Regions from separate parts of the Psychrobacillus sp. FSL K6-2836 genome, predicted to be linked through region 2. Evidence: a T-box and tRNA genes for the amino acid it is inferred to sense, from the RefSeq annotation. Region 2 holds a T-box; the other holds one or more tRNA genes.
The links. A T-box is a leader RNA that pairs with one kind of tRNA and senses whether it is charged. The one in region 2 lies ahead of tyrS (tyrosine--tRNA ligase), so its partner is inferred to be a tRNA-Tyr.
Positions count from the first base shown of each region.

Region 1 (7,932 bases), 1.3 Mb from region 2:
GCTTTCCTCTACCTATCTGCTCAAGCGCTCTTCTTATTTCTGGTTGGAAAATAATAATAATTGCCAAGAAACCATACTCAATTACTCGATCCAATAACCAATCAAGCGTATTTAAGCCAAAAAAGTCAGTCACAACTCGGGCAATGACAATGACAAAAATTCCTTTTAACAATTGAACTGCTTTAGTTCCTTTTATTAAGGTGATAACTTTATAAATAACAAACCATACAAATAAAACATCCAAAATATTTACAATAACGTTTACTGGCATTAAATCTGTAAATTGCTCCATAAACGACATGTGGCATCCCCCACTTTTCATCACTAATCCATTCTAATTAAGTATAACATAATTACGAAAATCCCTCGCTTTTGGAACTAAAAAAGTCTATCCAAAATATATACGGATAGACTTTTTCATTATTTTGTCTCATCTTTTTCAAAGAAGGAGACGACTTCCTTCGCACCATCTTTAATGTTGTACCATAGCCAATCAAAAGCTTCATTGATTTCTTCACTAGTTCCGGTAATTACTGCAGTAGAAGCCATATATTTAGATCCATTGATAATGGTTAAGTTTCCATCTAATTCTCCGTCAATCTGAACATCCCCGTTACGAACGACCAAATCACCTTTAACGACTTGTCCTTCGGGTATAATAACCGTTTCTCCCTCCACAAGAACGTTTTCTTGTTTAGTAAAGGAGAATTGTTTCTCATCATTAAAGTTTGTAAAAAGTGCACTACTCATCAACAAAAGGAACATTGCAGCAGCTGCAAGAACTGGATGGCGTCGCAACCATTTACTTACTCCTGCATGGGACTTTTCTTTTGGTAACCTAGCTATAACAGAATGATTGAAATCATTTGGCGCTTCTATATGAGCAGCTCCTTTGACGAAAGCAACAACATTGCTTAACTCATGCATATGAGCTTGACAAGCCTTGCATGATTGCAAATGAGATTTAAGTTCCAGCTCATGTTCACGGCTGATTTCACCATCTAAATATTCGTGCATAAAGTGAACAATTCGTTCTGGACACGCATTCATCTTGATTCCCTCCTATATTAGATATGAGGCTGTCTGCTTAGCTGTTTTCTAAGCGCTTCTCGTCCTCTATGAATTCTTGTTTTAACTGTTCCAAGTGGTAAATCTAATATCTCACTTATTTCTTGCAGAGATAATTCTTCCATATATTTTAATACGATAGCTGATCTATATTTATCAGGGAGTCTACTAATTTCATACTGTATACGCTCCTGTAGTTCAAGCTTCATGAGTTCTTCTTCTGGAAGTTCATCAGTCGCTGCTATTTGCGAATACATATCAAGTCCTTCTGTACCCCTAACTTCCGCATCTAAATAGTAATCCGGCTTCTTTTTCCGAATACGATCAATACATAAATTTGTTGCAATTCGATACAGCCAAGTTGAAAACTTTCTTTTTTGATCAAATGTATGAATATTAATAAAAGCACGGACAAACGCTTCCTGAGCTATATCCTCTGCCTCATGACGGTTACCAAGCATCCTATAACATATTTGATATAACCTATGCTGATACAGGTCGACAATCTCCGCGAATGCGTCTTTATCGCCCTTTAATATTTGCTTTATTCGTTTATTCACTAACGCATCCATCGTGTAATTTCGCCCCCGCTCCATGCGGCTGTCTTACCTATACGTATGAAGGTATCAACAGGTTTCATTTTTTTTATATCTTAATATTATCAAACATTTCCATCTTTGTGTGGATTATCAAAAAGAAAAAAGCAGACTGCATGTCCGCTTTTTCTTATCAGAGATATACCTTACCTGTTTTAACGTTCTATTTTGAGCACTACTAGTTACAATAAAAATTTTTATACAAGACTTTCCCCTAATAGTGACCCCATTAATCCTACCGCTACATCAGCCGTTTTATTTTTTTCATCGAGAATTGGATTTACTTCTACGAATTCAGCTGAAGTAACCATCTCTGAAGCATATAGCATTTCCATCGCTAAATGACTTTCTCTGTATGTAATGCCTCCAGCTACTGGAGTTCCTACCCCAGGTGTATATAAAGGATCTAAACCATCTAAATCGAGTGAAAGATGAACCCCATCAACTTTACGATCCTTAAAATACTGAATTGTTTGAGTCATTACTTCCGACATTCCAAGCTTGTCAATTTCATGCATGGAGAATACTTTAATCCCTTTTTCTCTAATAAGATCACGTTCTCCCGGATCAACTGAACGAGCACCAATAATCACAACATTCTCTGGTTTAATCTTTGGAGCAAAATCTCGAATATTCACGAGCGCTTCATGACCTAAGCCAATACTTACAGCAAGTGGCATCCCATGGATATTTCCAGAAGGAGATGTTTCGGCTGTATTTAAGTCTGCATGAGCATCATACCAAATAACTCCTAGATTATCATAACGATCTGCTAACCCTGCAAGTGTACCTATAGCAATACTATGATCACCACCAAGTACTATCGGAAAATTACCTTCACCAATAATATCGTGAACTCGATTAGCAAGTATTGTATTCGCTGCAACTACTTCTTCTAGATTACGTAATTTAGTATTTTGAGATGTCTCTCTTCTTCCAATCGCAATATCCCCAACATCATCTACTGAGTGCCCAAGCTCTTGAAGTCTTTCTACTACGCCCGCATACCGTATTGCACTTGGTCCCATATCGACGCCTCGTCTATTTTGACCCAGGTCCATTGGAACCCCTATAATTGAAATGTTTAATTTACTCATTATTTTATACCCCCTTAAGTTGTTACTTCCATTGTAAATGCTAAATGGTGTTTGGCTCAACCAAGCATAATTACGAATATTTATTCATTAATTGAACAAGCTTGTATTTCACTTCCGACCATTCACTTTCAATGATTGAGTATACAACCGCATTTCGAGCAGAGCCGTTAGATCGTATTCGTTCATTACGCAGTATACCCTCTTTTTTACCGCCAATTCGTTCGATTGCCCTTTGAGAAGACAGATTCAATTCATCTGTTTTAAACTGAACTCGAATCATACCTATTTGCTCAAAGCAATACTTTAACAGTAAGTACTTACATGTTGTATTTACGTGCGTACGCTGATATTGTTTCCCATAGAAAGTAGAGCCTATCTCGCAGCTATAATTTGTCTGATCCACCCCATAAATACGAGTGGTGCCCATAATTTCTTTCGTATCTGTATTTACTACTACAAATGCCAAAGCAGTTTTTGCCACATTCATTTGATAAATTCCAGCATTCAGCCATTGTTCTAGCTGTTCTTTGCTTTCAATCTTATTTAACATATATTCAAATATCTCCGGTTCATACAATTTCCACAATAGTTCATAATCCGAAACTAGTATTGGACGTAAAGTCACATCCCCATAAGTTAATATCTCACTCAAAACAGCCACCTCACTTTTTTTATTTCATCATAAAGGAAACTACGCTATATTGAAAAGTATTTTTTCTTGCAAAAAAAAACTCTTTCAACTATGGGTTGAAAGAGTTTTACTATAATATTTATGGAGCCTAGCGGGATCGAACCGCTGACCTCCTGCGTGCAAGGCAGGCGCTCTCCCAGCTGAGCTAAGGCCCCATGTAATTTTTATATCAGAATACGGTTGGCTGGGGTACCTGGATTCGAACCAGGGCATGATGGAATCAAAATCCATTGCCTTACCGCTTGGCTATACCCCAATAACTGGTGGAGGGGGACGGATTCGAACCGCCGAACCCTAAGGAGCGGATTTACAGTCCGCCGCGTTTAGCCACTTCGCTACCCCTCCAAAGCTAAATTTAAATATAATGGTGGAGGATGACGGGCTCGAACCGCCGACCCTCTGCTTGTAAGGCAGATGCTCTCCCAGCTGAGCTAATCCTCCTGGGTTTAAAAAATACTAGTACACTATAGTTTTCCATCTTGAACTACTATTATTCATTCAGATAAAAATACTGCTTGTTTATGTCAAAACCAGACAAGAACTATAATATCATATATCTGACATTAGGACAAGTTTTTTCCTTAAATAAATTGTAGTGAAGCTTCCAACCGGATTTGAACCGGTGACCTCTTCCTTACCATGGAAGCACTCTACCTACTGAGCTATGGAAGCAAAGACAAAAAAATGGCTCCGAAGGTAGGACTCGAACCTACGACCGATCGATTAACAGTCGATTGCTCTACCACTGAGCTACTTCGGAACGTTTATCTATTTAAAGTACAAATATAATTATAGCAACTCTTTTTAAAATTTCAAGTCTGTATTTAAAGAATTGATAAAAAGTATTCTTTTATAGCTTATATCCCTATTTTACGGCAAGAGAATTCTCCTATTGGGAAATGAATTTACACAATCATGCCTATCATCGTGTGTTATACAACGTCTTCACTAATTACAAGAGACTATACTTATTCATAACTAGACCAATGTGAAGGTAGTAAAAAGAATATTCTTTTTTGATATTTAAAGTAACATTTATATCCAGCCATTTTTGACTATCTATGTACTCAAATCCATACAAAAAGTCGATACCGAGATCTCTCGGTATCGACTTTTCTTTGGTGCCCAGCGACGTCCTACTCTCACAGGAGGAGACCCCCAACTACCATCGGCGCAAGAGCTTTACTTCTGTGGCCGGGGCTGCGAAAGCAGAGGGGCGGCAGATTTTTTTGTCAGCCGCACTCGTTCAATTATCGCGTATGTTATACGCTCCGAGTCTCTCTCACTTGCTTCCTTGAACTCTTTGCCCCTCTACTTTCTCGCATACTTTCTTATAGAGATAGACTACCTACGGCTTATTTTTTAACACAAAAAAGCCGCTACCAATTACTCGGTAACGACTTTTCTTTGGTGCCCAGCGACGTCCTACTCTCACAGGGGGAGACCCCCAACTACCATCGGCGCTGAAGAGCTTAACTTCCGTGTTCGGTATGGGAACGGGTGTGACCTCTTCGCCATCATCACTAGACTCATTCGGCTTTCAATATACGGCGCATTGCGTTGTCAACTTCATTCGATCCGTCAGTCACGTACGTTAGTACGTTCCTTCTTTCTCTCACTTGTTTCCTAGCACTGCTTGTATCTTGAAACCCTCATATATAGAGTGTTTGTTCACTCAAAACTGGATAAACGACATTGGAACTGAAACAAATTTGGTTAAGTCCTCGATCGATTAGTATTCGTCAGCTGCACGTGTCGCCACGCTTCCACCCCGAACCTATCTACCTCATCGTCTTTGAGGGATCTTACTTACTTGCGTAATGGGAAATCTCATCTTGAGGGGGGCTTCGTGCTTAGATGCTTTCAGCACTTATCCCGTCCACACATAGCTACCCAGCGATGCTCTTGGCAGAACAACTGGTACACCAGCGGTGTGTCCATCCCGGTCCTCTCGTACTAAGGACAGCTCCTCTCAAATTTCCTACGCCCACGACGGATAGGGACCGAACTGTCTCACGACGTTCTGAACCCAGCTCGCGTACCGCTTTAATGGGCGAACAGCCCAACCCTTGGGACCGACTACAGCCCCAGGATGCGATGAGCCGACATCGAGGTGCCAAACCTCCCCGTCGATGTGGACTCTTGGGGGAGATAAGCCTGTTATCCCCGGGGTAGCTTTTATCCGTTGAGCGATGGCCCTTCCATGCGGAACCACCGGATCACTAAGCCCGTCTTTCGACCCTGCTCGACTTGTAGGTCTCGCAGTCAAGCTCCCTTCTGCCTTTACACTCTTCGAATGATTTCCAACCATTCTGAGGGAACCTTTGGGCGCCTCCGTTACACTTTAGGAGGCGACCGCCCCAGTCAAACTACCCGCCTGACACTGTCTCCTACCCGGGTTACGGGTATGGGTTAGAATTTCAATACAACCAGGGCAGTATCCCACCGACGCCTCCTCCGAAGCTGGCGCTCCGGGCTCTATGGCTCCTGCCTATCCTGTACAAGTTGCACCAAAATTCAATATCAAGCTATAGTAAAGCTCCACGGGGTCTTTCCGTCCTGTCGCGGGTAACCTGCATCTTCACAGGTACTATAATTTCACCGAGTCTCTCGTTGAGACAGTGCCCAGATCGTTACGCCTTTCGTGCGGGTCGGAACTTACCCGACAAGGAATTTCGCTACCTTAGGACCGTTATAGTTACGGCCGCCGTTTACTGGGGCTTCAATTCGCACCTTCGCTTGCGCTAAGCACTCCTCTTAACCTTCCAGCACCGGGCAGGCGTCAGCCCCTATACTTCACCTTACGGTTTTGCAGAGACCTGTGTTTTTGCTAAACAGTCGCCTGGGCCTATTCACTGCGGCTCTTCAAGGCTATTCACCCTAAAGAGCACCCCTTCTCCCGAAGTTACGGGGTCATTTTGCCGAGTTCCTTAACGAGAGTTCTCTCGCTCACCTTAGGATTCTCTCCTCGACTACCTGTGTCGGTTTGCGGTACGGGCACCTATCACCTCGCTAGAGGCTTTTCTTGGCAGTGTGAAATCAGGAACTCCGGACATACGTCCTCGCCATCACAGCTCAATGTTATAGAATGCGGATTTGCCTACATTCACACCTTACTGCTTGGACATGCATAACCAACAGCATGCTTACCCTATCCTTCTGCGTCCCCCCATTACTCAAACGGTGGTTTGGTGGTACAGGAATATCAACCTGTTATCCATCGCCTACGCCTATCGGCCTCGGCTTAGGTCCCGACTAACCCTGAGCGGACGAGCCTTCCTCAGGAAACCTTAGTCATACGGTGGACGGGATTCTCACCCGTCTTTCGCTACTCATACCGGCATTCTCACTTCTAAGCGCTCCACCAGTCCTTCCGGTCTGACTTCAACGCCCTTAGAACGCTCTCCTACCACTGATACCAAAGGTATCAATCCACAGCTTCGGTGATTTGTTTAGCCCCGATACATTTTCGGCGCAGCGTCACTCGACCAGTGAGCTATTACGCACTCTTTAAATGATGGCTGCTTCTAAGCCAACATCCTGGTTGTCTAAGCAACGCCACATCCTTTTCCACTTAACAAATACTTTGGGACCTTAGCTGGTGGTCTGGGCTGTTTCCCTCTTGACTACGGATCTTATCACTCGCAGTCTGACTCCCAAACATAAATCATTGGCATTCGGAGTTTGTCTGAATTCGGTAACCCGGGATGGGCCCCTAGTCCAAACAGTGCTCTACCTCCAAGATTCTAACGTTTGAGGCTAGCCCTAAAGCTATTTCGGAGAGAACCAGCTATCTCCAGGTTCGATTGGAATTTCTCCGCTACCCACACCTCATCCCCGCACTTTTCAACGTGCGTGGGTTCGGACCTCCAGTAAGTGTTACCTTACCTTCATCCTGGACATGGGTAGATCACCTGGTTTCGGGTCTACGACCACATACTCATTCGCCCTATTCAGACTCGCTTTCGCTGCGGCTCCGTCTTCTCAACTTAACCTTGCATGTAATCGTAACTCGCCGGTTCATTCTACAAAAGGCACGCTATCACCCATTAACGGGCTCTAACTACTTGTAGGCACACGGTTTCAGGATCTATTTCACTCCCCTTCCGGGGTGCTTTTCACCTTTCCCTCACGGTACTGGTTCACTATCGGTCACTAGGTAGTATTTAGCCTTGGGAGATGGTCCTCCCGGATTCCGACGGAATTTCACGTGTTCCGCCGTACTCAGGATACACTCAAGAGAGAATGAATTTTGGACTACGGGGCTTTTACCCTATCCTGCGGACCTTTCCAGATCGCTTCGTCTAACTCATTCCTTTGTAACTCTATGTAGAGTGTCCTACAACCCCAAGAGGCAAGCCTCTTGGTTTGGGCTATTCCCGTTTCGCTCGCCGCTACTCAGGGAATCGATTTTTCTTTCTCTTCCTCCAGGTACTTAGATGTTTCAGTTCCCTGGGTGTGTCTCAGATGCGCTATGTAT
Region 1 is NZ_JBBOOM010000001.1:2,422,353-2,430,284, reverse strand. It holds gene cdaA (diadenylate cyclase CdaA) at 1-301, opposite strand, end outside; gene MKY37_RS11505 (zf-HC2 domain-containing protein) at 421-1,050, opposite strand; gene sigW (RNA polymerase sigma factor SigW) at 1,068-1,640, opposite strand; gene rocF (arginase) at 1,862-2,761, opposite strand; gene MKY37_RS11490 (GNAT family N-acetyltransferase) at 2,832-3,422, opposite strand; tRNA gene MKY37_RS11485 (tRNA-Ala) at 3,535-3,607, opposite strand; tRNA gene MKY37_RS11480 (tRNA-Gln) at 3,634-3,708, opposite strand; tRNA gene MKY37_RS11475 (tRNA-Tyr) at 3,714-3,797, opposite strand; tRNA gene MKY37_RS11470 (tRNA-Val) at 3,818-3,893, opposite strand; tRNA gene MKY37_RS11465 (tRNA-Thr) at 4,052-4,124, opposite strand; tRNA gene MKY37_RS11460 (tRNA-Asn) at 4,138-4,212, opposite strand; rRNA gene rrf (5S ribosomal RNA) at 4,865-4,980, opposite strand; rRNA gene MKY37_RS11450 (23S ribosomal RNA) at 5,165-7,932, opposite strand, start outside.
Region 1: it encodes a tRNA-Tyr, which carries the amino acid that the T-box ahead of tyrS (tyrosine--tRNA ligase) is inferred to sense. The anticodon was not compared.

Region 2 (7,932 bases):
CACGATAAACATTTTTTTCTTCCGAAGATTTTGTAGCTTCACTCAAACTCCAACAACCTCCTTCTGATGTTCATACGCTAATTTTATTAGTTCCTTTACATGTTCATCATCCAATGAATAAAACACTAGCTTGCCTTCTTTACGGTATTTTGCTACACCAAGATTTTTTAATAATCTTAAATGATGCGAAGCTGTTGCAGTAGTAGATCCAACAATGTTTGCCACATCACATACACATAATTCTTCTAGGGACAATGCATATGCAATTTTTATTCTAGTATCATCTGACAATGCCTTAAATATTTTGGCCACTTCCATATGATTTTGACCTGAGAGTTGATTTTGGACACTTTTCACCTTTCCTTCATCTATACAAGTTACTTCACATACGTCTTTATTCAAATTAGTTCTCCCCTTTTATTCAAATGTTTATTTGATTGTTATATTTATTATATTCATCTTCATTCAAACGGTCAAAGAATCATTTGAGTATAAGGTAAAAAAATCTCCCGTTCCTTAGAAATTGATAGATTTTTGATTGATTATTTTTATTACGAAACACCAGGGGAATTATAAAAGTAAAAATAGAAACCAATACAAATAAAGCTAAAACTATAAAATGTTTACACAGCAAAAACACCTCAAAGTTGTTTTGGATAAATTATCCCTCTTTTACAACTTAAAGGTGTTTTGGCAAACTTATTCTATTACTCCAAATGTTTACGCTTCCACAATTGGCTTTAATTTATTTTCAGTCGTTACCTTTTTTCATATTCTCTATTAAATCCAATAATCTTTGTTTCGTATTATCTGCTTCTTCTTCTAGCATTTTAAAATTATAGCCAGATTTATCTTGGTTGACTTCCACCTCTAATAAATCTCCCTCTTTTGCATTTACCGTAAATTTATCTTTTAAGATGACTAATTTATTTGCTTTATTATCCTTTTCAAATAGAACAACAAAAAAATCATCAAAATGATGTAATACATATCTCTTTGCACTCACTGCGAACGTCCCCTCAATCCAATAATAAAAAACTATATTTAAATCCAAACTTTTGTCTCAAGTTTCATTTTAACCTATTTCATGCTCTTTTTTAACTAATAATGTTTTCTTTTTTCGTTTTCTTGTTAAATTTGTGACTATTTAAACAAAACTGGTCAATACTAACGAGGAACTTTTAAGAAATTGGAGGGTTTAATATGAAAATGGGTAAATCATTTAATTCGCCTAATAAGAAGAATAAAAATAATGTTACAGGTGAAAATTATCTGGAGTATCAAAAGCTAGATGAACAGCAGAAGAAACAGCTTCAAGTAAAGGATGGTCAGAACAATCATCACATAGATGAGCGTGGAGGTTTTTAAAAACGTAAAAAGCTACTTCCCCTTGTAGTATTGGGAAGTAGCTTTTATCTTATACAAATTTAATCATTTTATAGTTTTTCTTACCACGACGAATAATCATAAATTCATCGTCTAATCGATCTGCTCCACTTACTACATATGCAACATCCGTGATTTTTTCTCCATTAATAGAAATAGCACCATTGGTTACATCTTCACGTGCCTGGCGTTTAGATGGTGACACTGCGCACTCCACTATAAAGTCTACAATCGTTTTTTCTTCTTTAGTCATCTCAACAGAAGGTACATCTTTAAAAGCATCTTTCATTTCTTCAGCAGTTAAAGCCTTCAAATCACCGCTAAACAATGCCCTAGAAATTCGTATTGCTTGGTCTAAAGCATCCTGCCCATGGATGAGGCGAGTCATTTCTTCCGCTAAAGTAATTTGCGCTTTTCTTAAATGAGGTTCATTTTCAACTGTTACTTCTAAAGCTTCAATTTCTGCTCGCTCTAAGAAAGTAAAGATTTTCAAGTATTTAATAACATCTGAGTCTGCTGTATTAATCCAAAACTGATAAAATTCGTATGGCGATGTCTTCTTGGCATCTAACCAAACCGAACCTGATGCAGACTTACCAAATTTCGTTCCATCTGCTTTTGTTACTAACGGAATCGTAATACCGTACGCCTTTGTATTATCATCATGTGTTTTGCGAATCACCTCTAAACCAGTAGTAATATTCCCCCACTGATCAGATCCCCCAACTTGTACGCGACATCCAAAATGATCATATAAATGATTAAAGTCAATTCCCTGAATTAGCGTATATGCAAACTCTGTGAAAGAAAGCCCTGTATCTAACCGAGAAGCAATAGAATCTTTTCCGAGCATATAGTTGATATTAATCAGTTTTCCAAAATCTCGTAGGAATTCAATAACATTCATGGAGCCAATCCACTCTCGGTTATTAACCATTTGTGCACCGTTTTCGGTATCAAAATCAAAAATTTGCTCCATTTGTTTTTTTATCCCCTGGACATTCAAATCAATCTGTTCAGTAGTTTGTAATTGGCGCTCTTCTGAACGACCGGATGGATCCCCAATCATTCCTGTTGCACCACCAACTAGAAGTATCGGTCTATGTCCGTGCATTTGGAAACGTCTTAGCGTTAACAATGGGACAATATGTCCAATATGCATACTATCTGCTGTCGGATCCACTCCACAGTACAATGAGACTTTTTCATTACTTAGAAGCTGTTCCATACCTTCAGCATCTGTTTGTTGGTATAAAAGACCTCTCCATGCTAAATCATCTAATAAATTCGTCATTTATCCTACCTCCTTAAAATAAAAAAAGTCCCTACATGATATAAATCATGCAGGGACGCTTTAATCAATTAGCGCGGTACCACCCAGCTTGAAGGATTTACTCCCTCCGCTTCAATCACTGTATCGTTGTGAGTACGTTTAACTCCAAGCCTGTAATTCGCTTTTATACACTGACTAGCTCTCACCAACCGCTAGCTCTCTTGACAGTATGCATAAACACTACTTCGGACTTTTCTTCGTTAAAATATATACCTATTTTACCTAATCTACGTTGTATGTCAATAACTATCGTCTAACAATATGTGCTTATGGTATAATAATTCATGATTTAGGGGGGAAAACTGAATGAAGAAATGGCTAGAAAAAATACAGATATTTAAAGATAAAATTGATAAGTGGGAGTCTACTAAATGGGCTAAGGGATTAAGAGTATCCTCTAGTGTAATATGGAATTTATGTTTACTTTTTATTGTCGGACTCCTGACACTCGGAGTATTCGGTTTATCTGTCGGCGCAGGTTATTTTGCTTCATTAGTAAAAGAAGAACCGCTTCGTGATAAGGACGAAATGCGAAGTGCTGTATTTAATTATGAAGAGACATCTGAAGTCTATTTTGCTGGAGATGTATATTTAGGTAAATTGCGCACTGACTTAGAAAGAACAGAAACAAAATTATCAGAAGTTTCTCCTTTTGTAATTGATGCAGTCCTTGCAACTGAGGATGAATATTTTGAAGTGCATAATGGAATTGTTCCAAAAGCTATCTTCCGCGGATTACTTCAAGATGTATCAAATTCTGATACACAAACTGGTGGATCCACATTAACACAACAATTGATCAAAAACCAAATTTTAACAAACGAAGTTTCTTATGAACGTAAGGCTAAAGAGATATTATTAGCTATGCGTTTAGAACACTTTATGAACAAAGATGAAATACTAGAATCATATCTAAATATTATCCCTTATGGGAGAAATTCTAATGGTAGAAATATTGCAGGGATAGAAACCGCGGCAAATGGAATATTTAATATTAAAGCAAAGGATCTTACATTACCTCAAGCAGCCTATATTGCTGGTATTCCACAAGCTCCATTTGCTTACACGCCATTTCGACAAGGTGGAGAGATTAAAGAAGGAAAAGCTCTACAGCTTGGTATTGAACGGATGAAGACTGTTCTATTCCGGATGAATGAAACTGGTTATATTACGGATGAAGAATATAATAATGCTGTTAGCTATGATATTACTAAAGATTTTAGAGAGCCGGAAATGCTCCCTCAGGATAAATATCCTTGGTTGACAACAGAAATTGAAAATAGAGTCAAAGATATTTTAAGAGATAAGTTTGCAGAGGCAGATTCAATTGATCCTGCCAGATTAGATAAAGAAGATAGACTATATGAGAAATATGAGATTTTAGCACAACGTTCAATTAGTACTGATGGTTATCGTATCTACACTACTATTAATAAAGACATGTATGAAGCTATGTTAAAAGTGAGAGATGAATTCGAATATTATGGTCATACCTTCCAAAAGGAAGTAAAAGATGAGGATTCAGGAGAGATAGTTTTAAAAGACTTCCCTGTTCAAGTCGGTGGGATGCTAATAGAGAATGGCACTGGTAAAATTCTTTCATTTTTAGGTGGACGAGATCATAGGATTGAAGCTCAAAATAGTGCTACACAAGGTATTAGACCAATAGGTTCTACGATTAAGCCACTGCTAGTATATGCTCCAGCAATAGAATACGGAGTAATAGGTGCAGGTAGTCCAGTAGTCGATCTAAAGCTGGAAAATTTAAGTAGTACCACATGGGCGAAATCTCCATCTAACTATACAACTGAACAAGAGCTAGGCATTATTTCTGCTCGGGATGCTTTAACAACATCTCAAAACTTGTCAACTATTCGGTTATACGATTTAATCATGGATCGCAAGCCTACTGACTTCTTAACAAAAATGGGATTTGAGCATATCGAAGAAAATGAGTATGCCAATCATGCACTTTCCATAGGTGGAATGACAAATGGTGCAACACTAGAGGAAAACACAAACGCATTCGGAACATTTGCAAATAATGGTCAGTTTATCGATGCTTATATGATAGAAAAAATTGAAGATGTAGACGGTAATATAATCTATCAACATGAAGTGGAACCTGTACCCGTGTTTAGTGCCGCTACTTCCTATATTACTACTGATATGTTAAGAGATGTACTGTCTAAAGGGACTGCAAAATTAGCAAACTCTAGATTGAAATTCCAATCTGATTTTGCTGCAAAAACGGGTACGACACAAAATCATAATGATTCATGGCTAGTAGGCTATAACCCAAATATTTCTTTAGGAGTTTGGTTGGGTTATGGAGATGATACGCAAACATTATATTATATGAATAATCGTTACAATCACCCTAGTGTACGTATCAATATGTTCTGGTCTAATATGATGAACGCTATGTATGATGTAAATCCTGAACTAGTAGATGCCTCTACTAACTTTACAGCTCCTGAAGGAGTCGTTACTAGATCCTTCTGTGGAATTTCTGGATTAGCAGTTTCAGACGCATGTTCTCAAGCTGGTTTAGTGAAGTCTGATTTATTTAACGCGGCTGTCTTATTACCAACCGCAAAAGATGATAGCCTAATCTCTTCTTCTTACGTAGAGATAAATGGAAACAGATATCGCGCGCTCGATACTACACCTGGTGAATTTGTTGTAAGTGGTGGTTATGGAGTAAACGAAGACTTTATCAAGCGTATGCTTGGCAAATTCGGAGGCAACGCTTCTAAGCTCTTCCCTACAAAATCTGCATTTGGAGGAAATGTAGTTTCTGAGGAAGTATATAATGCTGACGGAAGTCCACCAGCTACAGTAACAGCAACAATGACTAATGGTACAATGACTTGGTCTAAATCCACTTCTGCAGATGTTGTCGGGTACCGAGTGTATGAAGTCGGAAATGGACAAAGAGCACTGATTTCTTCTAGCAAAGAAGCTGCCGGAAATAGTTTACCTATTAATCGAGCAGGTCAATTTATCGCTGTTGCTGTGGATATCACTGGATTAGAATCTGGATCATCTAATATTGTATCCATAGAGGCTGCAGAACCACCGGAGCAAGTGGTTCCACCAACAGCACCAGAAGAGAATGAAGAGAATCCCGTGATACCTCCTATTATAGATCCAATTGTTCCACCTGTTGAAGAAAATCCTGTCACTCCTCCGGTAGAGGAAGAACCATCCTCTCCGGGTGAAGGCGGGGAATAATTAAAACACATTGAAATATCGAAAAGCCCAATTCTATTTAGAATTGGGCTTTTTTGAATAAAAAATATAAAAATAGTACAGTGAACCCCAGCTTCATAGTCGCCACATTTCTACTACAATTAATTATGTGAGTAGTGCCCTACAGTTTCTATCACCCTAAATATAGCATTAGTTAAAGTTAATAAGCCTTTAGTAATTGCAATTGAATTAGATGATAGAAATAGATTTTCTGTTATTCAAGTGGAAATATAGCAAAACGATTATTCGTACCCTTCGAAAACAATAGAAATAGGTTTTGATCTTATAGGACCTTGTATCTTTTGCGATTTTTCTTATCACATTAAACGGGTCACTTATAACTCACTATTCTCACATCAAATAAAAAAGAGCATAATGTTCAATTTAATGTTACAGTTAGAAAGAATATTTTAAAAGTGAGTAGGCGAACTAACATGATTGAGGTAAAATCATCTCCATTAAGTGATGGAGAATTCAATAGAGGCGTATTTGCTACATGTGATATCAAAAAAGGAGAGCTTTTCCATGAAGCTCCTGTCATTGCGTATCCAAATGACCAGCATCAACACATCGAGCAAACCATACTTGGTGATTATGCTTTTGAGTATGGGATAAATCATTCAGCTATCCTTCTAGGTTATGGTATGTTGTTTAACCATTCTTATGAACCTAATGGAATGTATGAGATTAACTTTAATAATCACACATTTGACTTCTATGCTTATACAGATATAAAAGCAGGAGATGAAATTCTTATCAATTACAATGGTGACATTGATAACAAAGATGAACTGTGGTTTAACAAAGAAGAGAAATAATGTGTAAAAAGTTCTCGCAAATTCAATTTTCTTCAGCATACCAATAATTGTAAAAAAGTCGTTCAAAGTTAAATTTTGAACGACTCTTTTTTTGTTTTGTTCCTGTATGCCTCTAACATTTCCACTGTTTTCTGCCACCCTTATTTGCTCCTTAGTGAATATTCTGCTTGCCAACACTATTCTAGAATGTGCTATTACTCATTTATAGCTTTGTAAAAAAGTTTGACTCTTTATCAATAAATTAATAAAAATCGCCGCCTTTCCACTGTATATTTCCTAGAGATCTCATATGATATTTATGTAAGTAAAATTATAGAGATTGTGAAGAAATGCACTTAAACTATCGACGCAGGTTAGAACAATAAGGAATAAAAAAGAAGTGACCATAAGCCACTTCGAAGGTACTATCTCTTTCTTGCAATTTTAAAACCATTCTCAATTTTTTCGAAACCGATTTTGGGGTAGTATTCCATCGCAATAGGGGAAGACAAAAGTAATAAGGCAACTTCTTCACCAATTTGTTCTTGTACTAACCGTATAAGTTCTCTGCCAATCCCCTTATTTTGATAATCTTTATTTACAGCTAAATCTGATAGATAACAACAATAACTGTAATCCGTAATAGCCCTAGCGACACCAATAAGTCGGTGATTATCCCAAGCAGTAATCAAAACGCCTGAGTTTTCAATCATGCGCTGCAGTCTGTTCAAATCATCTGAAGGTCTTTTAATACCTGATGATTTGAATACCTCAGAAAGTTCTTCTGCTTTAATTATTACATTCTCTTTATTTACAAAAACTTATACAGAAATTAAAACAGCCCAATTTTTCTATTAGAATCAGCATTTGTAGCTGTGTTCTTGCAATATAAATTTTAACAAAGCATAGTTTTCATCAAAAAATTGCTGATTCTTCTCGATTCCGCGTCGTTTACACCAACCCAAAGAATTAAATGCATCCGTAAAACGATAGAATGGTAATATGACTTCTAAATCTATTATTGGACGAATAGATTGATAGCCCTTTTTGTATGCTTCTAATGTCCCTGGATTTTTCATAAATATATCACGGTTTATTTTCGTGAAATCCATTTCCGTCGAACCAAAACGAGCACTTTCAAAATCTATAATTCCTGATACC
Region 2 is NZ_JBBOOM010000001.1:3,701,677-3,709,608, reverse strand. It holds gene MKY37_RS17955 (heavy metal translocating P-type ATPase) at 1-46, opposite strand, end outside; gene MKY37_RS17950 (ArsR/SmtB family transcription factor) at 43-402, opposite strand; gene MKY37_RS17945 (hypothetical protein) at 752-1,006, opposite strand; gene MKY37_RS17940 (hypothetical protein) at 1,204-1,368, shown strand; gene tyrS (tyrosine--tRNA ligase) at 1,418-2,680, opposite strand; T-box leader at 2,729-2,926, opposite strand; gene MKY37_RS17930 (transglycosylase domain-containing protein) at 3,026-5,956, shown strand; gene MKY37_RS17925 (SET domain-containing protein) at 6,409-6,792, shown strand; gene MKY37_RS17920 (GNAT family N-acetyltransferase) at 7,197-7,568, opposite strand; gene MKY37_RS17915 (phosphotransferase family protein) at 7,632-7,932, opposite strand, start outside.